DNA from 2 places in the Streptomyces sp. NBC_00996 genome. Region 2 is predicted to be linked to the other one. Evidence: predicted binding sites of a transcription regulator. Region 2 holds the regulator's gene; the other holds the start of a gene.
The links. The regulator HspR, encoded in region 2, represses chaperone genes until heat shock. The targets are predictions, from matches to a motif close to TTGAGNNNNNNNNNCTCAA.

Region 1 (6,300 bases), 1.6 Mb from region 2:
CGGGCTCGTTGCGCTTCGGGATGATGACCGTCGTGACACCCGCGCGGTGCGCGGCGAGCAGCTTCTGCTTCACCCCGCCGATGGGCAGGACACGACCGGTCAGCGAGACCTCACCCGTCATCGCCACGTCGGTGCGGACCGGGCGGCCGGACAGGAGCGAGGCCAGCGCCGTCGTCATGGTGACGCCCGCGCTCGGTCCGTCCTTGGGGACCGCGCCCGCCGGGAAGTGGATGTGCACGCCCCGGTCCTTCAGGTCGCCGACCGGCAGTTCGAGCTCGGCGCCGTGCGACCTGAGGAAGCTCAGCGCGATCTGCGCCGACTCCTTCATCACGTCGCCCAGCTGACCCGTCAGGGTCAGGCCCGCCGCGCCCGTCTCCGGGTCGGCCAGCGACGCCTCGACGTAGAGCACGTCTCCGCCGGCGCCCGTGACGGCCAGACCGGTGGCGACACCGGGCACCGCGGTGCGGCGCTCGGCCGGGTCCTGAGCGGACTCGGGCACATGGTGCGGCCGGCCGATCAGACCGCGCAGATCCGCGTCCGTGACCGTGAACGGCAGCTTCCGCTCGCCCAGTTCGTGCTGGGCCGCCACCTTGCGCAGCAGCCGTGCGACGGCCCGCTCCAGGTTTCGTACACCCGCTTCCCGCGTGTACTCGCCGGCGAGCTTGCGCAGTGCGCCCTCGTCCAGTGTGATCTCGTCGGACTGCAGACCGGCCCGCTCCAGCTGGCGCGGCAGCAGGTGGTCCCGGGCGATGACGACCTTCTCGTCCTCGGTGTAGCCGTCCAGGCGGACCAGCTCCATACGGTCGAGCAGGGCCTCCGGGATGGCCTCCAGGACGTTCGCCGTCGCGAGGAACACGACGTCGCTCAGGTCGAGTTCGACCTCCAGGTAGTGGTCGCGGAAGGTGTGGTTCTGCGCCGGGTCGAGGACTTCGAGCAGGGCCGCGGCCGGGTCGCCGCGGAAGTCGGAGCCGACCTTGTCGATCTCGTCCAGCAGGACCACCGGGTTCATGGACCCGGCCTCCTTGATGGCGCGGACGACACGGCCGGGCAGTGCGCCCACGTACGTACGCCGGTGGCCGCGGATCTCGGCCTCGTCCCGTACGCCACCGAGGGCGACGCGGACGAACTTGCGGCCCATGGCGTGCGCGACGGACTCGCCGAGCGAGGTCTTGCCGACACCGGGCGGGCCGACCAGCGCGAGCACGGCACCGCCGCGCCGCCCGCCGACCACGCCGAGCCCGCGCTCGGAGCGCCGCTTGCGCACCGCGAGGTACTCGGTGATCCGCTCCTTCACGTCCTCCAGACCGGCGTGTTCGGCGTCCAGGATCGCCTTGGCGCCCTGGATGTCGTACTCGTCCTCGGTCCGCTCGTTCCACGGCAGTTCGAGCACGGTGTCGAGCCAAGTCCGGATCCAGCTGCCCTCGGGCGACTGGTCGCTGGACCGCTCCAGCTTGTCGACCTCCTTGAGCGCGGACTCGCGGACCTTCTCGGGGAGGTCGGCGGCCTCGACGCGGGCGCGGTAGTCGTCGGACTCCTCCGCGTCCGAGGACTCGCCGTTCAGCTCGCGCAGCTCCTTGCGGACGGCTTCGAGCTGGCGCCGCAGCAGGAACTCGCGCTGCTGCTTGTCGACGCCTTCCTGGACGTCCTTGGCGATGGACTCGGCGACATCCTGCTCGGCGAGGTGCTCACGGAGCTGTTCGGTGGCGAGCTTCAGCCGGGCGACCGGGTCGGCGGTCTCCAGCAGCTCCACCTTCTGTTCGAGGGACAGGAACGGAGAGTAACCGGAATTGTCGGCAAGGGCGGAAACGTCATCGATCTGCGCCACGCGGTCCACGACCTGCCAGGCGCCGCGCTTGCGCAGCCAGCTGGTGGCGAGCGCCTTGTACTCCTTGACCAGGTCGGCGACCCGGCCGGGCAGCGGGTCGGGCACGGTCTCGTCGACCCGGGTGCCCTCCACCCACAGTGCGGCACCGGGACCCGTGGTCCCCGCGCCGACCTTCACGCGCCCACGGCCGCGGATCAGCGCGCCCGGGTCGCCGTCGGCCAGGCGGCCGACCTGCTCGACGGTGCCGAGCACACCGGTGCCCGCGTACGTCCCGTCGATGCGTGGCACCAGCAGCACCTGCGGCTTGCCCGGCGTCGAACGGGCGGCGGCCTGGGCGGCCTCCACCGCTGCGCGTACATCGGTGTCGTTCAGGTCCAGCGGAACCACCATCCCGGGCAGGACGACCTCATCGTCGAGCGGCAGCACGGGCAGGGTGAGCGGTGTGGACGTCGAAGCCATGATCTCCCCTTCGGCAGTCAAGTTGAGTTACACGGACTCAATGCATGTGCGCCTTGGATTGTTCCCCGGGGGTTGTTCGCTGTCAGCGATCACCGCTGCGATCACCTCTCCACACGCCCGGACGCGGCTCGCGCTCGGGAATGAACGTCCCGCACGGCCCGGGCGTCACAGGTGCGGCGTCGGATTCGGCTCCACTCCACCGTCTGCCTCCGGAGGGCATCATGCGGTCCGTCAAACTGCTGGTCGTACTCGGCCTGGTCGCCGCCGCAGCCGTCGGATGCGGCGACGAAACGACACCCGGCGGGGGCGACAAGGTCCGTGACGGCGGCACCGCCGCCGGCTCGGAGCGCGCCCGCCGGGTCGCCGCCGCCTGGGAGGGTTCCGAGGCGGCGCGGGTGTGGCAGCGGGGCTACTACCCGCTCGGCGATGCCGTGCAGTTGCCCGAAGGGGCGTTCCACAACGACGCCGACAAGCGCGCTTACCTCACCCAGAACTTCGAACTGCGCGGCTCTCTTCCCGACGCGCCGAAGAAGAAGGGAGAGATCCGGTGGCGCGACGGCGCATCGCTCGCCCTCCCGGTCACCTCGGCGCGAGCGGCGTACGAGAAGCTCGACCGGGGCGGGAACTCCGGTCCCGCCCTCACGGTGACCGGTGCCCGGCTCGGCGACATGACGCTGCTGACCAGCCGGGGGGCGGCGACGGTGCCCTCCTGGCACTTCACGATCAAGGGCTACGACACTGCGCTCAAGCGCGTCGCGGTCACCCCCGCGAAACTCCCCCGGCCCCCGATCGGGCCCGTGCGGCGGCAGACGGCCGAGCTGGGGCCGCTCGCCGGGCTGGACACGATCGCGGAGGACGGCCGGGCGGTCACCCTGCGCGCCGAGCACGGAGCGTGTGACGACGGCCCCGCCGTCGACGTACTGGAGACCGCGGACAGCGTGGTGTTCTCGGCCTCGGTCCGCGGCGTCTCCGACGGCCCCTGCACGTCCGAACTGCGCATCGAGAAGGTGACGGTGAAACTGGACCGCCCGGTCGGCGACCGCATGCTCCTCGACGCGTTCACGGGAAGGCCCGTGCCCCACGAGCAGCCCCGCTCCACCTCGCCGACCTGGAGCTGACTCCGCCCGGAGGGCACAGGGCGAGCCGGGCACCGCCACGCCTTCGCAAGGGCACCGCCACACCACCGCAACGGCGTTCCTCGGATACCCGCAGCCGGTCCCGGATCGCCACCCCCGCGGGGCCGGGCACCACGAACGGCGCCGCCAACGCCCGCAGCCCGCCCATCCCTTCACCCCCACCCGGCGTCGAAGACCCCCTCACCGCCTCCAACGAGCACCCTCCTCAAAAATCACCCCGACATAAGAACTCTCGTTCCCACTCCAGAAGGCGTGGGCGCACGCCGCATCCAGATCACCGACGCTCACTCATGCACGCCAGAACACACTCGCACCCAGTCAAGTCGCAGCAGTTCCCAACCCCTGCACAGTGCAAGCTCATTCACAGCCAACGGGGACCGCACGACGGGGGCGAAGGCACCACGGGGGACGAAATGCGCGAGGAGCGTCCGGGTCGGCGCGGGGTGATCGCCGGAGCCGGGGCGGTGGTGGCGGGGGTCGGCGCGGTGGCGGTCCGGGCGGCGGCAGGTGGAGACGGGGCCGGGGGGAAGCCTCTGGTGGCGCCTACGGCCTCGCCGGTCGTCGGCCGGGTCGCGCACCGGCGACAGCGCGGCGGTGGTCTTCCGCGAGTACTACGACCTGCGCCGCGACCCCTCCCAGCTCACGAACGAGCTCCACGGGGCGAGCGCCGCTCGGGGGCGCCGGCTCGGCATCCCGGAGCCGGCACGACGCCTCGCGGCAGTCCGGAACGGCTGACCGACGAGGGCATGCGTGCCGTCCGCCGGCGCCGCACCAGCGGCCACGTCGAAATGCCGATCGTCAGGGACATCAGGTGCCCCCAGTCGGTCATCGGGTCGGTGAAGGCGAGGAGATCGCCGACGAGCATCGCGGCGAAGCCGATCAGTACCGGCCAGCGCAGCCAGGGCGACAGCAGTCCCGCGAGCGCGCCGACGCTCGCGGCGACGCCGAAGCTGATGCCGTAGTCGAGGCGGTGCAGGGAACTGTCGGGCAGATGGCCGGCCAGCACCGAGAGCCCGACGGGCACTTCGGTGGCCAGCGTGGCGACCACATGCCCGAGCAGGAAGACAGCGGCCGTCCGCGACCCGCCTGTCCGCCGCTCCAGCGCGGTCAGGACGACCAGGAACGCCACCGCGTACGGCGAGGTGATCCCGCCGACGATCCACAGCGCGCTCGCGACCAACACCAGCACCGGGTGCCGCACGAGGTGCGCGACGTCCGTGCTGGATGCCTGGTGCAGCGCGTGCACGAGCGTGGGGTCCGCGTGCTCGGTGACGACCGAGGTGACGGCGAGGACAGCCGCGTACCCGAAGGTGAAGGGCGTCCCGAGGGGAGTGGGGAACAGCCGCCAGGGGCGGAGGGCCCGGAGCCGCCCGGCGAGCGCACCCAGGGCGGACACACGGCCGGCAGCCGGCGCGGCCGTCGCGGCCGGAACCGGTGCCCCCGGGCCCGGTGCGGGCGTCGCGATGGAAACCGCTGCCGCCATGCCCGGTGCGGGCCTCGCGATGGAAACCGCTGCCGCCATGCCCGGTGCGGGCCTCGCGACCGGAACCGTTGCCCCCGTGACCGGTCCGGGCGTCGCGACCGGAACCGGTGCCTGCGCGGCCGCGTGGGAAGGCGGGGTGACCGTGCCGCCGCGCTGACGGGGCATCCCGTCCAGAAGATCGTCGAGGAGAGACGCGCCCGTCTCGGGGTCGGTCTGCACGGCATCAGCCCGTGCGGTGGTGCTCCGGTCCACGGTGAGGCGCTCCTTCCGTCGCGCCCCACCCTTCGTGTCCCACGCGTCGCTGTCTATGACCGACGCCACGCGAGAGCCGATTCACAGCAACTTCCAAGGCGTGTCAGGCATCCGCCGGCAGGCCGCCCCGTCGACCGCGCGGTGCTGCGCCTGCGCACCCCGTACGAGAAGCGCCCCGGGGTCTTCGAGTCCTTCTTCCGCTCCGGTTCGCCGGCCTTCCCCGAGGACGAGCTGAAGGAGGTCCTGCGGCTCCTGGAGACGGTGCCGACGCTGGTGTGCGTCAACCTCGAACGACCCGCCGTACTCCCGGAGATCGCCGAGAAGGCTGCCGCCCTGGTCGTCGACCATGGCGCCTCGGACGCCGCCCTGCTCGACGTCGCCCTTCGGGCGGGCAGAGGCCGAGGGGCGCCTGCCGTTCGAACTGCCGCGCTCCATGGCGGCGGTGGCGGCGTCCCGTCCGGACGTGCCCGACAACACCCTGGACCCGGTGTTCCGGTACGGGCACGGGATCGCGCTCAAGGGTCAATTCGGTTGCCCGCTCTGGTGAAACTGCCAGGATGGGAGCCATGCCTGCCTCGTACGACACCCCTGTGGTCATCGACCGTCGCCAGGGCCCGTACGGCGAGGTCGTGCTGCGGCGGCACGGCGCGCTGCTGCAGATCATCGCCAACGGGTGCTTCCTGATGGACACCTCCGACGGCCGCTCGGAGCGGTTGCTCGTGGACACCGCGTACGACGCGCTGGACGGGCGCGCGCAGCCGAGTGTGCTGATCGGAGGTCTCGGCGTCGGGTTCTCCCTCGCGCACGCCGCCGCCGATCCGCGCTGGGGGCGCATCACGGTCGTCGAACGCGAGCCGGCCGTCATCGACTGGCACCTCCGGGGACCGCTCTCCGCGATCTCCGCCGAGGCCCTCGCCGACCCGCGCACGGAAATCGTCGATAAGGATCTGGTCGCCTACGTCAATGAGATGTCCGCCACGTACGACGCGCTCTGTCTCGACATCGACAACGGGCCCGGCTGGACGGTCACCGAGGGCAACGACGGCCTGTACTCGAAGGCCGGACTGGCAAGCTGCGCAAGGGCGTTGAGGCCCGGCGGGGTGCTCGCCGTATGGTCGGCACAGCCCTCTCCGGAATTTGAAGGA
Region 2 (6,300 bases):
ACGCCGGGAGCTGATCGACCGGTTCGTGCGCCGCCACCGGTCGGGAGAATAGCCGTGGGCCGTCGAACCGCCCTGTTGATCGCGACGTACGCATACCAGGACGAAGGGCTACGGCAACTGACCGCTCCCGGGCATGACGCGGAGGCATTCGCCGAGGTTCTCCGTGATCCGGACATCGCCGGGTTCGACGTCGACATTCTCGTCAACGAACCGCACCACCGCGTCGGCGAGGCCCTCGGCGAACTCTTCCACAACCGCCGCCACGACGACCTCACCCTGCTGTACTTCACCGGTCACGGTCTCAAGGACGACGAGGGCCGGCTGCACCTCGCCATGGCCAACACCCGCCGTAACAACCTCATGTTCACCTCACTGCCGGCCGAACAGATCGACCGGGCCATGGCCGGCTGCATGTCACGACGCCAGGTACTGATTCTCGACTGCTGCTACAGCGGCGCCTTCCCGGCCGCCGCCCGGCTCGCCAAGGCCGACGGTGAAGTCCACACCTTGGAGCGGTTCCAGGGGCGCGGCCGCACCGTTCTGACCGCCTCCGACGCCACCCAGTACTCGTTCGAGGGCGATCAAGTACACGGCACTGCCCCGCAGTCGGTCTTCACCCGCCATCTCGTGCAGGGCCTGCGCGAGGGCACCGCCGACCTCGACGGCGACGGCAACATCACCCTCGACGAGCTGTACGCCTACGTCCATGACAAGGTCGTCGACGAGATGCCGCAGCAACGCCCCAAGAAGCAGGACAACGTCGAGGGCCGCATCGTCATCGCCCGGAACATCAACTGGACCCTGCCCGCCCATCTTCGGAACGCGCTGCGCAGCCCCATCGCGACGGACCGGCTCGGCGCCGTGCAGTCGCTCGCCCACCTGTACCGGGTCGGCAACGAGACCGTACGCCGACGCGCGGCCGAGGAACTGGAGCGCCTGGCGGACGACGACAGCCGAAGCGTCTCCAGCACAGCCGCCGCCCACCTCCAGGACCGGCCTGCCCCTGCCGCCGAGGACGACACGCCAAGGCCAACGCCCGCCCTCGCCACGGTCGTCTCCCCGCCCGCTGTACCTGGCGCAGGGGAAGCCCCGCCCGCTGTACCTGTCTCAGGGGAACCCGTGCCCCCCGCTCCCCCACGGACCCCCGGCACCGTACGGTGGAGTTTCCCGACCGGCGGCTGCGTGCAGTCCGTGCCGACCGTCGTGGACGGCGTCGTGTACGTCGGCAGCGACTCCGGCGTTCTGTACGCCCTCGACGCCGCCACCGGGCAGGAGAAATGGAGCCGCTTCCTCCAGGTCGGCGCCGTCCGGTCGGCACCGAAGGTCGACGGCAATCTCGTGTACGTCCCCGCGAACCGGAAGCTGTTCGCCATGGATATCCGCAGCGGACGGATCGACTGGGAGTCGGCCCTGTCCGGCCCGGCAACCGCGACGGTGGGGACGGCCGCCGACTGCGTGTACATCTGCAGCCTCAATACGCTGAGGGTGCTCCACGCCGCGGACGGCACCGAGGCCTGGGCGCGGGGCGGAGACGGCCTGCCGCGCTACCGGTGGGTGGTACTGGCCGGCCAGGTGGCGATCATCGGCAACAACAGCAGGCACGTGTACGCCATCGACGGCCTCTCCCGAAAGAGGAAGTGGCGCGCCCGCGTCCCCGCCGGCCCCGTCTCCGGCCCGACCGCCCTGGCCGGCGGGGTCCTCTACGTCGGGAGCAAGCACGGCGATCTGCACGCCCTCGACACGTTGACCGGAGCCAGGATATGGCTCAGCTCCCTCGGCAGCCCCATCCAGTCCAGCCCCGCGGTCGCGGACGGGACGGTCTTTGTCGGCAACGACGACGCCCGCCTGTTCGCCGTCCACGCCGCGACCGGAGACTGGAGATGGCGGTTCACGGCCGACGGACCCATCCGGTCCACGCCGATCGTGGCGGGCACGACCGTGTACTTCGGCAGCGACGACGGCAACGTCTACGCCGTGGACACCGCCACCGGTCTGGAGCGGTGGCGGTTCCCCACGGGCCGGCCCGTGCGGTCCTCGCCCGCCGTCGCGGACGGACTGGTGTACGTGGGCAGCGACAGCGAATTCCTGTACGCCATCGAGGCCGCGGACTGAACCACCGACGGATTCACGGATTGACCCACTCGGGTAGGGCGCAAGCCCTACCCGAGTGGGTCAAGTGGGTCCTACTTGATGCCGTTCGCGCTGCACGCCGCCTTGTAGCCGGCTGTGCAGATCTGCTTGACGGTGTAGATGCCGTCCTGGAGCACCGTGTCCTTGATGTTGTCCTTCTTGAGCGCGACAACGGGCACGAGCTGGGCCGGAACGTCCTTGTTCGAGGGGCTGTCGACCTTGTCGCGGGTGAGGGCGTCGAACTCGATCGAGCGGCCCTGGACCCTTGCCACGGCCATCTCGGCGGCCGCGGTGGCCTCCTGCGGGTACGACTTGTAGACGCTCATGAACTGGTCGCCCTTGAGGATGCGCTGCACCGCGTCGAGCTCGGCGTCCTGCCCGGTGACCGGCGGCACCGTGCTGACGCCCGCGGTCTTCAGGGCGTCGATGACGGCGCCCGCGAGACCGTCGTTGGCGGAGTAGACACCGGCGATGTTGTTGAGGCCGACCGCGGCGATCGCCTTCTCCATGTTGGCCTTGGCGTTGACCGGGTTCCAGTCCTTGGTGTCGTAGGACTTGGCGATGACGACCTTGTCCTTGAGTTCGGAGATGGCGCCCGACTTGAACTGCGCGGCGTTCGGGTCGGTGGTCGCGCCGTTCATCATGATGATCTTCTTCGAGGCCGAGTTGCTGCCCAGCGCCCCGACGAGCTCCTTGCCCTGGACCTCGCCGACGAGTTCGTTGTCGAAGGAGATGTACGCGTCGATCGGCCCCTGCGCCAGGCGGTCGTAGGCGATGACGGGGATGCCCGCCGCCTTGGCCTTCTGCACGCCGCTCGCGATGGCCTTGGAGTCCACCGCGTCCACGAGGATGACGTCGACCCTGTCGTCCACCATCTGCTGGAGCTGGGTGTTCTGCTTGGCCGCGTCCTGCTCGGCGTTGGCGTAGACGACCTTGCCCTTGTTGCTGGTGAGCTTCTCGACCTGCTCCTTGATGATGGGGTAGTCGAACTTCTCGTAACGGGTGTTCCCCTTCTCCGGGAGGAGCAGGCCCACCTCGATGTCGTCGCCCTTCGTGGGGCTGGCCTTGGTGTCGCTGCCGCCGATTCCGTCCACGACGCCGCAGCCGGCGAGGGTGACGGCCATGGCGGACGAGGCCAGGGATATGACGGTACGACGCAGACGGGTGTTACGAGTGTTCACATCAGGTGCCTTCCGGGCGAGGTTGCAGCATTGCGACCCAGGTGGCTGAAAGCCAACGCGGCGATCACCTCAGCGTCAAGGACTAGCCACTTAACGAGATGGCAACAGCGTTCCGTGTTCCCCAAGTGAACACGATGGGAAGAGGGTACGCCCTGCCTTCCAGCAATCCCCACGGCTTCACCTTCTGTCATCGACCGTCGTACAACCAACTCCCGTACCCGGAAGTCCTGATCGCCAACGGCTTTGCCGGCCGTTGACGATCAGGACTCCCGAAAGAACGCATGAACCCAGCCGGAGGAACGACCGCGGCGCTCTCCGCCACCCTCGTGCTCGCCCCCGCCGGCGGTCCGCTCACCGCGACCGGCACCCCTGCGCCCGCGGCGACGAAGTGCGCATCTCCCGCCCACAAACGGGAGTTCTTCGCGAACACCACTTTCTCGGGCACAGCGAAGAAAACGGACTGCGGCAGCGCGATCGACCAGAACTGGGGCACCGGCGCCGCCAGGGCAGCACGACCTGGACGAAGCTGACGACCACGACAAAAGGGGCCCGGAAAAATCCTCCGAGCCCCTTTCACGTGCGCGCGGGCGTCAGTCCGACTGCTGCTGCCGCTTCGGCCGCCACACCACGAGCGCGCTGGTCTGCTGGACCTCCTGGTACGGGACCAGGTCGCGGCGGTACGAGGCATGGACGGCCGCCTCGCGTTGCTGCATGGCGGCTGCCGCACCGTCGAGGGCCGATTGCATTTCCGCCACGCGGGACTGGAGCGCGGCGACCTGGTTCTCCAGCTCGATGATGCGCTTGATGCCGGCCAGGTTGATGCCCTCGTCCTGCGACAACTGCTGGACGGTGCGCAGCAGTTCGATGTCGCGAGCCGAGTAGCGCCGGCCCCGCCCGGCGGTGCGGTCGGGGGAGACCAGGCCGAGGCGGTCGTACTGGCGCAGGGTCTGCGGATGCAGGCCGGAGAGCTGGGCCGCCACCGAGATGACGTAGACCGGGGTTTCCTCGGTCAGTTCGTACGGGTTGCGTCGACGGCCGTCCATCACTCTCAAGCTCCCTTCGCGGCCTGGAACAGCTCCGCCCGCGGGTCCTCACCCGCGGTCGCCTCGCGATACGCCTCCAGGGCGTCACGAGCCTTGCCCGACATGTCCGTGGGGACCGCGACCTCGACGGTGACCAGGAGGTCACCCCGCGAGCCGTCCTTGCGGACCGCACCCTTGCCGCGGGCCCGCATCGTCCGGCCGTTGGGCGTGCCCGGCGGCAGCTTCAGGGTGACCGGCGGTCCGCCGAGCGTCGGCACCCGCACCTCGCCGCCGAGCGCCGCCTCCGTGAAGGTGACGGGCACGGTGACGGTGAGGTTGTCGCCCTTGCGGCCGAAGACCGGGTGGGCGCCCACATGGACGGTGACGTACAGGTCGCCCGCAGGGCCGCCCCGTTCGCCGGGAGCCCCCTTGCCGCGCAGCCGGATCCGCTGGCTGTCACTGACTCCGGCCGGGATACGGACCTGCATGGTCCGGGAGGACTTGGCGCGCCCCGACCCGTTGCACACCAGGCAGGCGTGCTCCGCGATCAGGCCGCGGCCCTTGCAGTCCGGGCAGGGGTCGGTGAGCGAGAAACCGCCGCCCGAACCCCGCGCGACCTGGCCGGTGCCGACACAGGTCGGGCACACGCGCGGCGTGCCGTTCTTGTCGCCGGTGCCCGAACAGGCCTTGCAGGGCGCCTGCGACGTCATCCGCAGCGGAACCGTCGCGCCGTCCACCGCCTCGGTGAAACTCAGCGTCACCTCGGTGTCGATGTCCTGGCCGCGCCGGGGCTGCGTACGGGTGCCGGTGGTCGCGCCGCCGCGATTGAACAGGCCCCCGAAGACATCACCGATGCCGCCGCCGAAGCCGCCTCCCGCGCCCTGTCCCTGGGCGCCGCCTCCGAAGAGGTCGCCCAGGTCGAAGTTGAAGGAGCCGCCCCCGGCGCCGGGACCCGGACGGAAGCCGCCGTTGCCGAAGAGGGCGCGTGCCTCGTCGTACTCCTTGCGCTTCTTGGGGTCGCCGAGCACGTCGTTGGCCTCGGAGATCTCCTTGAAGCGCTCCTCGGCCTTCGCGTTGCCCTTGTTGGCGTCCGGGTGGAACTCGCGGGCGAGCTTCCGGTACGCCTTCTTGATCTCGGCCTCGGTGGCGTCCTTGGGGACGCCGAGGACCTTGTAGAAGTCCTTCTCGATGAAGTCCTTGGTGCTCATCCTCAGCGCCCCTCCTCTCTCATGCGTTCAACGTCAGCCCTCGTCCGGGCCACCGCTCTCCTTGTCGTCGGCCGCCTCGGCCTCGTCGGCCTTGACGGTCTGCGCCCCCGGCTGAGGCTCGGCGACGGCCACCCGCGCGGGGCGGATGGTGCGCTCGCCGATGCGATACCCCGGCTGCAGAATCGCCACGCACGTCGTCTCGGTGACGTCGGGCGCGTACGAGTGCATCAGGGCCTCGTGGATCGTCGGGTCGAAGGGCTCGCCCTCCTTGCCGAACTGCTGCAGACCCATCTTCGCCGCGACGGTCTCCAGGGACTCGGCCACCGACTTGAAGCCGCCGACCAGTTCACCGTGATCCCGTGCCCGGACGATGTTGTCGAGCACGGGCAGGAGCTCGGTCAGGAGGTTCGCGATGGCGATCTCCTTGACCGCGATCCGGTCGCGCTCGACCCGTCGGCGGTAGTTCTGGAACTCGGCCTGGAGCCGCTGGAGGTCCGCCGTGCGCTCGTTGAGCGCCGTGCGTGCCTGGTCCAGCTGGGCCGTCATGCCGACCAACTGTGCTGCTGCGTCCCCGTCCGGGGCCGCCGCCCCCTCCGAAGAGGGGGTGGCGGTCTGCGGCTCGGCGTCGTCAGAGGTGGCGCCGGAGGGGACGTCAGGCTTCTCCTCGAAGCCCGGGGTCTCCTCCGTCACGCGGCACCGTCCTTACGGTCCTCGTCGACGATCTCGGCGTCGACGACATCGTCGTCGGCCTTGGCCTGC

Region 1: a site for HspR is predicted at 2,307-2,325, ahead of lon (endopeptidase La). Genes of this name have one in related genera too.

The regions. Positions count from the first base shown of each region.
Region 1 is NZ_CP108723.1:7,379,588-7,385,887, reverse strand. It holds gene lon (endopeptidase La) at 1-2,284, opposite strand, end outside; gene OG390_RS34720 (hypothetical protein) at 2,506-3,402, shown strand; gene OG390_RS34715 (rhomboid-like protein) at 4,061-5,155, opposite strand; gene OG390_RS34710 (hypothetical protein) at 5,237-5,674, opposite strand; gene OG390_RS34705 (spermidine synthase) at 5,722-6,300, shown strand, end outside.
Region 2 is NZ_CP108723.1:5,780,991-5,787,290, reverse strand. It holds gene OG390_RS27190 (hypothetical protein) at 1-52, shown strand, start outside; gene OG390_RS27185 (PQQ-binding-like beta-propeller repeat protein) at 55-2,112, shown strand; gene OG390_RS27180 (sugar ABC transporter substrate-binding protein) at 2,184-3,311, opposite strand; gene OG390_RS27175 (hypothetical protein) at 3,593-3,841, shown strand; gene OG390_RS27170 (heat shock protein transcriptional repressor HspR) at 3,902-4,354, opposite strand; gene dnaJ (molecular chaperone DnaJ) at 4,360-5,541, opposite strand; gene grpE (nucleotide exchange factor GrpE) at 5,575-6,231, opposite strand; gene dnaK (molecular chaperone DnaK) at 6,228-6,300, opposite strand, start outside.